DNA from 2 places in the Shewanella sp. M-Br genome. Region 1 is predicted to be linked to the other one. Evidence: predicted binding sites of a transcription regulator. Region 1 holds the regulator's gene; the other holds the start of a gene.
What was found. Region 1 encodes MetJ, which represses methionine synthesis genes. Its sites were predicted from a motif close to TAGACGTCTAGACGTCTA; they were not measured.

Region 1 (4,194 bases):
AGTGCATCGGCTGCCAAGCTTGTAACGTGGCGTGTCGCAGTGAAAATGGCGTACCCGAAGGCGTAACTCGTCTGCAAGTGCGTGTGGAAGGCCCCTTTGGTGAGATGCCCAATCTGCATTTCAAATATCACAGGGTATCTTGCCAGCAATGTGAAGATGCACCCTGCGTTAAAGTGTGCCCAACAGGCGCGGCCTATGTGGGTGAAGATGGCATTATCTCTATCCATACCGAGAAGTGTGTCGGTTGTATGTACTGTGTGGCAGCGTGCCCTTATAAAGTGCGCTTTATGAACCCAGAAACCAAGGCGGCGGATAAGTGTAACTTCTGCAAGGATACGCGTTTAGCGCGGGGCGAAGAGCCAGCGTGTGTGACTGTGTGTCCAACCGATGCCTTAGTGTTTGGTGATGCCAATGATCCACGCAGTGAAGTGGCCATCATGCTCAACACTAAAATCACTTACCAAGATAAAACCCATTTGGGCACTAAACCTAGGGTATATCGCGTTCCTACCAAAAGAGGGGGGATTTGATTATGAACAATACTTGGGGCGACATGGCGCAATATGATCCTGTCACTTGGCACTGGGTCATCGCCGTTTACCTGTTTATGGCGGGGTTATCCGCGGGCAGTTTACTGATTGGCATTGGTTTGCGCTGGGCGAATAAGGAACTCAGCGCGGGAGCTGAAAGCAGCATTCTTAAGGCGGCAGCCATTATTGGGCCTGTAGCAATTAGCTTAGGTCTAGCTTGTTTAGTGTTTGACTTAACCAAACCATTCCACTTTTGGTTGATCTTAATTCACTATAACTTCCAGTCTGTGATGGCAATCGGGGTGCTGGCGCTGCTGGCGTATTCTCCCTTAGCTTTTGCGTACGCCATTATTGTGCTGCGGGATGACTTACCAAAATGGGGTTTAGGTTTCCTAGCGCCTATCGCTAAGTTACTTATGCCATTTCGAAAGCTGATTGAAGTATTGTTGTTTGTCCTCGCCATTGGCGTGGGGGCTTACACTGGCTTCTTAATTTCGGCGATGAATGCTTACCCTATGCTCAACACTGCGGTACTGCCTGCGCTGTTTTTAGTGTCAGGTCTATCGGCGGGCGCTGCGGCAAATGCGGTACTGGCGTTGCTGATGTTTAAGACGGACAGCCACGACAAAACCTTAGTGAAGATGCACGGTTTAGAATTGCCTGTGATGGCGATTGAAATTCTGTTCCTGTTCATGTTGTTCTGCGCCTTGTACTTTAAGGGCGGCGCGGCTGCTGCGGCCTTAGCATCGTTAACGTCTGGGCTATGGGCAAGCGTGTTCTGGATAGGTGTTGTCGGAATTGGCTTTGGTATTCCATTGCTGTTTATGCTGTTACCCGCCGCGACTCGCCACACTAAGGGCGCAATGATCATGGTTGCCTGCGCGAGCTTAACCGGCGTACTCGCTCTAAGACACTTTATTGTGTACGCAGGGCAAAGCTATTTAAGCTGAGTGTAAGCTGGCTTTAGATATTGATAGATAAAGAAAAGCACTGGCAATGTCAGTGCTTTTTATTGTTTGAATCTTCAGATGATTTGCCAATACAAGCAGGACGCTTATTGGGGTAATAACTCGATAACCGACTTCACCGTTAGCACTAAGGCGCTGATACTGCACAGGACTAACGTCGCCATCTTTGTCTTCTCTTTATCGACACGGCCCACTAATCGTCCTGCGACTAAGTAACCTAAAATCACTGAGGGGAGCAGCATCAACGACAGCCACAGATGTTTTAATTCTAATAAGCCAGTGATCGCTAAAATGACCAATGCAATCATGGAGCTAAAAATGAAGAAGGCCGACAGGGCAGCACGAAACTGCGAGGCATCTTTGCCTGCCAACAAAATCGCCATCGGCGGGCCACCAATCGCGGCGATATTGCCGAAGATCCCTGAAACCACACCCGCACTGAAGAGGGTTTTCTTATTCACTGGCAGGCTGAATTTATTCAGGCTGAGGATCACTGCGACAGTTACAATGGCGGCGATGGATAAACCCAGTATGGGTTGAGGCGCAAACAGCAATAAACTCGCGCCGATAAAACCACCGGGCACGCGGCCTATGAGCGCATATTGCAAGCCATTGAATTCTAAGTGACCGCGTTCACGCACTAAGGTCAGCAGGGCGATGGAGAAACCCATAGCAATAACAGGCGCAGGTACAAGTTGTGGATCGACGATATACAGCAAAGGACTGGCGACAACCGCAAGCCCAAACCCAATAAGACTTTGGGTTAAGGCGCCCAGAAACACGACCAGCGAGGCTAAGGCGAGTGTCTGTGGATCTATCATAGAAAACATAGGATTTCCTATATCCCAAACCAACTCAAGATGGTGAAATTTAAAGTTTGAAGTCGCTTGGGTATAAACAAAAAGGGATCGTTAACGATCCCTATTGATGAGCACTGTGATATGACTTTGAAAGCGACGAGTCGCTATTCCATGTCTTCCCACTCGATTCCCATTTGATCCATCAACAACTTGGCTTCGGCGGGAATGCTGTCTGGGTTATCTTTTGACAGATCTTCATCGTTGGGCAATGGCTGGCCAGTGTAGGCGTGCAAAAATGCCTCACACAACAGCTCGCTGTTGGTGGCGTGACGCAAATTATTGACCTGACGACGAGTACGTTCGTCCGTGAGGACCTTAAGCACTTTGAGCGGAATAGACACAGTAATTTTTTTTACTTGTTCATTCTTCTTGCCATGTTCAGCATAGGGGCTGATGTATTCCCCATTCCATTCAGTCATTGACTCACCTGTTATAACGCTAAATTCGGGGCAGATTTTAAACCCTTACAAAGAACAGTCAAATTATTGCTACTATTTCTTTGTGATTGCAAACAGATTTCTTTATGTTCAGACGTCTAAACGTCTTCACGCCTATTGACGATGGCGTTGGGCTTAGGTACATTTAGACGTCCAGACATCTCTATCAGTCTACCGAATTTAGGAGTCCACCCATGGCAGAGCGTCAATTAGCCACACTGGCAGTGCGTCAGGGTATCGAAAGCGATACTCAATATGGCGCAGTTGTGCCACCGATTTATTTGTCGACTAATTACGCCTTCGATGGTCATAAAAATCCCCGCGAATTCGATTACAGTCGTTCAGGCAACCCAACTCGCTGCATTTTAGGTGAAGCATTAGCCCAATTAGAAAAGGGCGCCACTGGCATAGTGACGTGCACTGGCATGGCGGCCATCACCTTAGTGACCACTTTGCTCGGCCCTGATGACCTATTAGTTGTGCCCCATGATTGCTATGGTGGTTCCTACCGTTTATTTACCAACTTGGCGAAGAAAGGCCAGTTTAAGCTCATTGTGGTCGACCAAACCGACAGCCAAGCGTTAGCCGCCTCCATTGCGCAGAATCCTAAGATGGTGTGGCTCGAAACCCCATCGAACCCGTTATTGCGTGTGGTAGATATCGAAGCCATTGCTAAGGCGAGCCATGAGGTCGGCGCGCTGGTGGTGGTCGATAACACCTTTTTATCGCCGATATTGCAACAACCCCTATTGTTAGGCGCGGATATCGTTATCCACTCCACCACTAAATATATCAATGGTCACAGCGATGTGGTCGGTGGCGCAGTGGTCGCTAAAGACGCGCAAATCGGTGAAAGCTTACATTGGTGGTCGAACACTCTAGGCTTAACGGGGTCAGCCTTCGACAGTTATCTGACCCTGCGCGGCCTGCGTACCTTAGCGGTGCGAATTCGTGAACATCAAGCCAATGCCCAGCGCATTGTTGAGGTATTAACGCAAAGTCCTGTGGTGAGCAAAGTTTATTACCCTGGTCTTGCGGATCACCCTGGTCATGCCATTGCGGCCAAGCAACAACAGGGCTTTGGCGCTATGCTGAGCTTTGAGCTCAAAGGCGGCGAGGCCGAAGTCGTGGCCTTTTTAGGTGCACTCAGCTTATTTAGCGTGGCGGAAAGTTTAGGTGGCGTCGAAAGTTTAGTGGCAGTGCCCGCCACTATGACCCACAGAGCCATGGAGCCGCAAGCGCGCTTCGAGGCTGGTATTAAGGACACCCTATTGCGTCTATCGGTGGGTATTGAAGATGCCGCCGATTTAGTTGCAGATATTCAAGCAGGATTAGCCGCCGTTGCGGCTTGTCAGTAGAGGAATAATAGATGGCACGTTGTCACTTACATAAATTTGGT
Region 2 (4,194 bases), on a different contig from region 1:
GCTACGTAATATTGCAGTAGCACTGGGTAACGCTCCCGCAAGCCCAAGGATTATTGCCGCACTTAACGCCCGCAATCACAGCGAAGATATCGATGAGATAGTGCGTGAGCATATTGAATGGGCGCTTAATGCCCAGCAATCGCGCCTTGCTGAAAGCGCAGCAACTGAACAACAAAAAGCCCGCCGCAAAACCGAGCGCATGGTGCGCATTATCGAAAAAGGCTTACCGCGAGATGCTTAAGTCAATCGGCAAGCAATAAACAACAACGGATGCATAAGCATCCGCTGTTACTAACTCAATAAACTCAGTAAAAAAATATTTCACTCAAGCATAATATTAACCAAGGCGGCGACGTAGTTCTCGCGTGGCATCGACCATGTTTTTCAGTGCGGGTTCAACTTCATCCCAAGTACGGGTTTTTAGGCCGCAATCTGGATTGACCCACAGCTGACGTACGGGCACTTTTTGCGCCGCTTTCTCGATTAAGTGCACCATGGCCTCCACACTTGGGGTGTTTGGTGAGTGAATGTCATACACACCGGGGCCGATTTCATTGGGATATTCAAAATCTTCGAAGGCATTGAGTAACTCCATCCGTGAACGCGAAGTCTCGATAGTAATCACATCGGCATCCATGGCGGCAATCGCGGCAATCGTGTCGTTAAACTCGCTGTAACACATGTGGGTGTGGATTTGAGTCTCATCAGTCACGCCAGCAGCGCTGAGTTTAAAGGCATTGACCGCCCAATCTAAATAGGCTTGCCACTCACTTTGTTTCAATGGCAGACCTTCACGGAAGGCGGGCTCATCGATTTGTATAATGCCAATACCTGCATTTTGTAAGTCCACCACTTCATCACGAATCGCCAGCGCCAGCTGAGTCGCAATCACATCGCGGCCGATATCTTCACGGGCGAATGACCAATGCAGAATCGTCACCGGGCCAGTCAGCATGCCTTTTACAGGCTTGTCGGTGAGACTTTGGGCAAACTCGGCCCAATCAACCGTCATCGCCTTTGGACGGCTAACATCACCATAGACCAACGGCGGCTTAACACAGCGTGAACCATAACTTTGCACCCAACCATTTTTGGTAAAGCCAACGCCCGCAAGCTGCTCACCAAAGTATTCCACCATATCGTTGCGCTCGGCCTCACCATGAACCAACACATCGATACCGAGTTTAAGCTGGCGGTCGATAGTATCGCGGGTGACTTGCTGCAATTGCTCTGTATATTGTGCATCACTCAGATCGCCCTTGCGCCAACGACTGCGTAGTCCACGGATTGCTGGTGTTTGTGGGAAGGAGCCAATGGTGGTGGTCGGCAACAGAGGTAAACGGTATTTCTGCTGCTGCACTGCTTGGCGTACGCTGAAATCACTGACGCGCTCATAATCGGCAGATGTCAACGCGGCAACGCGGGCAATCACTTGACTGTCGGCGGCCTGCGCTTTCGCCTCACGGCGCGCCAAACAGGTTTGCACAATCTCTTTTGCCGCGACCGATTCAGGTGCCAGTAGCAATTGGCGCACATTGGCCAGTTCGAGTAATTTCTGCTTCGCAAACGCGAGTTGTTGACGCAGCGCGGGCTCAAGCGTGGCTTCCACCTCTAAATCCACAGGGCTGTGCAGGAGTGAGCAAGAAGTACCGATCCACAAGCGATCTCCGAGATCACGGGCCACCGCGCCTATGCGTTCGGCAATCAAATCCGCCTCTGCCGCCCACACGTTGCGACCATTGACCACACCCGCCGACAGAATTTGATCTTGACCAAGCGCATTGGCAAAGACTGCCAATTGATCCGGCGCTGTGACTAAATCGACATGCAACCCCGCAACAGGCAAAGCCGATACCAGCGCTTGATGGTGTGCGATACCGCCGTAATAACTGGTAAGAAGGATCTTCACCTTCGTAATGCTGAGGGCTTGATACGCCTCAGTGATCGCCGCTTGCCATTCGCCATCCAATTCCAATGCGAGAATGGGCTCATCGAGCTGTACCCATTGCACTCCCTGAGCAGCAAAACGCGCCAAAATGTCAGCATAAGCAGTTAATAAATTGGGTAATAAACTTAACTTATCAAACTCTTGGCCCACGGTTTTAGCTAGGTACAAGTAGCTAACAGGGCCGAGTAGCACAGGTTTTGCTTTATAACCTAAGGACTGCGCTTCGCTGACTTCATCGAAAAATTGCTCATAGGCAATCGAAAACACTTGGTTTTGGCTGAGCTCAGGTACCAGATAGTGATAGTTAGTATTGAAATACTTGGTCATTTCAGAGGCTGGCGCATCTTGGCCCGTTGGCGCTCTGCCGCGGGCAACACGGAATAAAGTATCGAGATCGATTGCCCCTTCACCACGATGACGCTCAGGAATGGCATTTAAAGTCGCGCTTAAGGTCAGCACTTGATCATAAAAGGCAAAATCACCTACGGGAACTTGCTCAATGCCCGCAGCAGCTTGCCACTGCCAATGGGTGTGGCGAAGTTCACTCGCCACTTCACGTAATTGTGCCTGAGTGCTCTCACCACGCCAGTATTTTTCTAAGGCAAATTTCAATTCACGACGACGCCCAATACGGGGAAACCCAAGACTATTTAATTGCATACTCTATCTTCCTTTATTTGAGATAAGCCATATTCGGCACTTGCACCCACCAGATTGTTTTCTCTTGGCACTTTTCAGCATTTCAGCCTTGATAAATAACAATGGGCGTCTGGACGTCTAGAAGTTTATTGTGTTAGTCTCTATTCCAGCAACCGAATTGATTTCAAGCACAACATGAGCGAAATTCACTTGGAGTGAACATGATCGAACTAAGACACCTGCGAACCTTAATGGCCCTGAAAGAAAGCGGCAGTTTGGCGGGCGCAGCCAAAAAACGTTTTGTCACTCAATCCGCCCTCTCCCACCAGATTAAGGAGCTGGAGCAAAGGATTAACTCGCCCATTTTTGTGCGTAAGAGTAAGCCACTGTCATTCACCCAAGAAGGTGCACGCCTGCTGCATCTGGCCGAAGAAATTTTGCCTAAGGTGTTAGAAACCGAGACAGATTTGAAGAATGGGCTGGAAACCGAAACCAATCAGTTGCGTGTCGGCATTGAGTGCCATAGCTGTTTTCGCTGGTTAATGCCTGTAATGGAGCAATTTAGGCAAGATCATCCGGCAGCCGAGTTAGACTTGTCGAGCCGTCACCTATTCGACTCGCTCAATGCCTTAGAAATGAGTGAACTGGATATTGTATTAACCTCAGATCCTGTGCCTGGGCATTCACTCGCCTACCAGCATTTGTTTGATTTTGAAGTGAAGTTAGTGGTTGCTAAGGATCATCCTTTAGCGAAAGAAGCCTATGTCACCCCTAAGCAATTAGCACACTTGCCTATTATCAGTTATCCAGTGCCGTTGACACGTTTAGATATTTATCGCCACTTTTTAGAACCTGCGGGCATAGAGGCGGGCGAGCAAAAAACCTGTGATTTAACCATGATGTTATTGCAACGCATCGCCTGTAAAGACGGCATAGCCGCACTGCCAAGCTGGTCGATTAATGAAGGACATGGACTGAGTCTCGCTACGGTAAAACTCGGCCAAGAAGGTCTGAAACGACCGCTATTTGGTGCCTATCGCCGCCACAGTGCTAACTCTGCATTGATCCAAAATTGGTTACAACTGGTAGCGAGGGAAGGTTTATCCCGCCAGCAGAAGACGAATTAATGCGGGTGACATAGAGTAAAAAGCCTGCGAATGCAGGCTTGTTTATTGAGTCAAATGACTATTTCATAGCATCAACAAATTACAGCGGATTCATCAACAATCCACGCATAGACAAGACTCGGCGCAGTATCAACCCTGATGAATTAGGATTACGGGTCTGACGCAAATTATGGGCGATCATAAACTCTTGACGCAGATCCTGATCGAGATCTAACGCCTCGAACGCTTCGATGGTTAAGGTCTGTTGTTGATTATCAATCAATGACTTAATCACACTTAAAGGAAATGACTGTTCGGCATTAGCATTTAAATAGGCAAATGCGGTCAGTGCGATAATTTGGCCGAACACACTGAACAGAGCTAAGGTTTGTACTTCGTCAGCATCAACCTCCACACCTTCCATATCCGCTAAGCTATCTACCGCATCCGTTGCAATATCTTCAGTCAGCTTCCAATAACCTTGGACCAACTTTTTATAGG

Region 2: the regulator MetJ is predicted to act here: its motif matches at 2,719-2,736, upstream of metE (5-methyltetrahydropteroyltriglutamate--homocysteine S-methyltransferase).

Annotation. Positions count from the first base shown of each region.
Region 1 covers NZ_BJBV01000011.1:144,111-148,304, forward strand. The annotation lists gene AAA952_RS11440 (4Fe-4S dicluster domain-containing protein) at 1-530, shown strand, start outside; gene nrfD (NrfD/PsrC family molybdoenzyme membrane anchor subunit) at 533-1,480, shown strand; gene AAA952_RS11450 (sulfite exporter TauE/SafE family protein) at 1,585-2,328, opposite strand; gene metJ (met regulon transcriptional regulator MetJ) at 2,463-2,777, opposite strand; gene metB (cystathionine gamma-synthase) at 2,990-4,153, shown strand; gene AAA952_RS11465 (bifunctional aspartate kinase/homoserine dehydrogenase II) at 4,165-4,194, shown strand, end outside.
Region 2 covers NZ_BJBV01000003.1:61,501-65,694, reverse strand. The annotation lists gene queG (tRNA epoxyqueuosine(34) reductase QueG) at 1-241, shown strand, start outside; gene metE (5-methyltetrahydropteroyltriglutamate--homocysteine S-methyltransferase) at 338-2,608, opposite strand; gene AAA952_RS03280 (LysR family transcriptional regulator) at 2,809-3,714, shown strand; gene AAA952_RS03275 (HDOD domain-containing protein) at 3,794-4,194, opposite strand, start outside.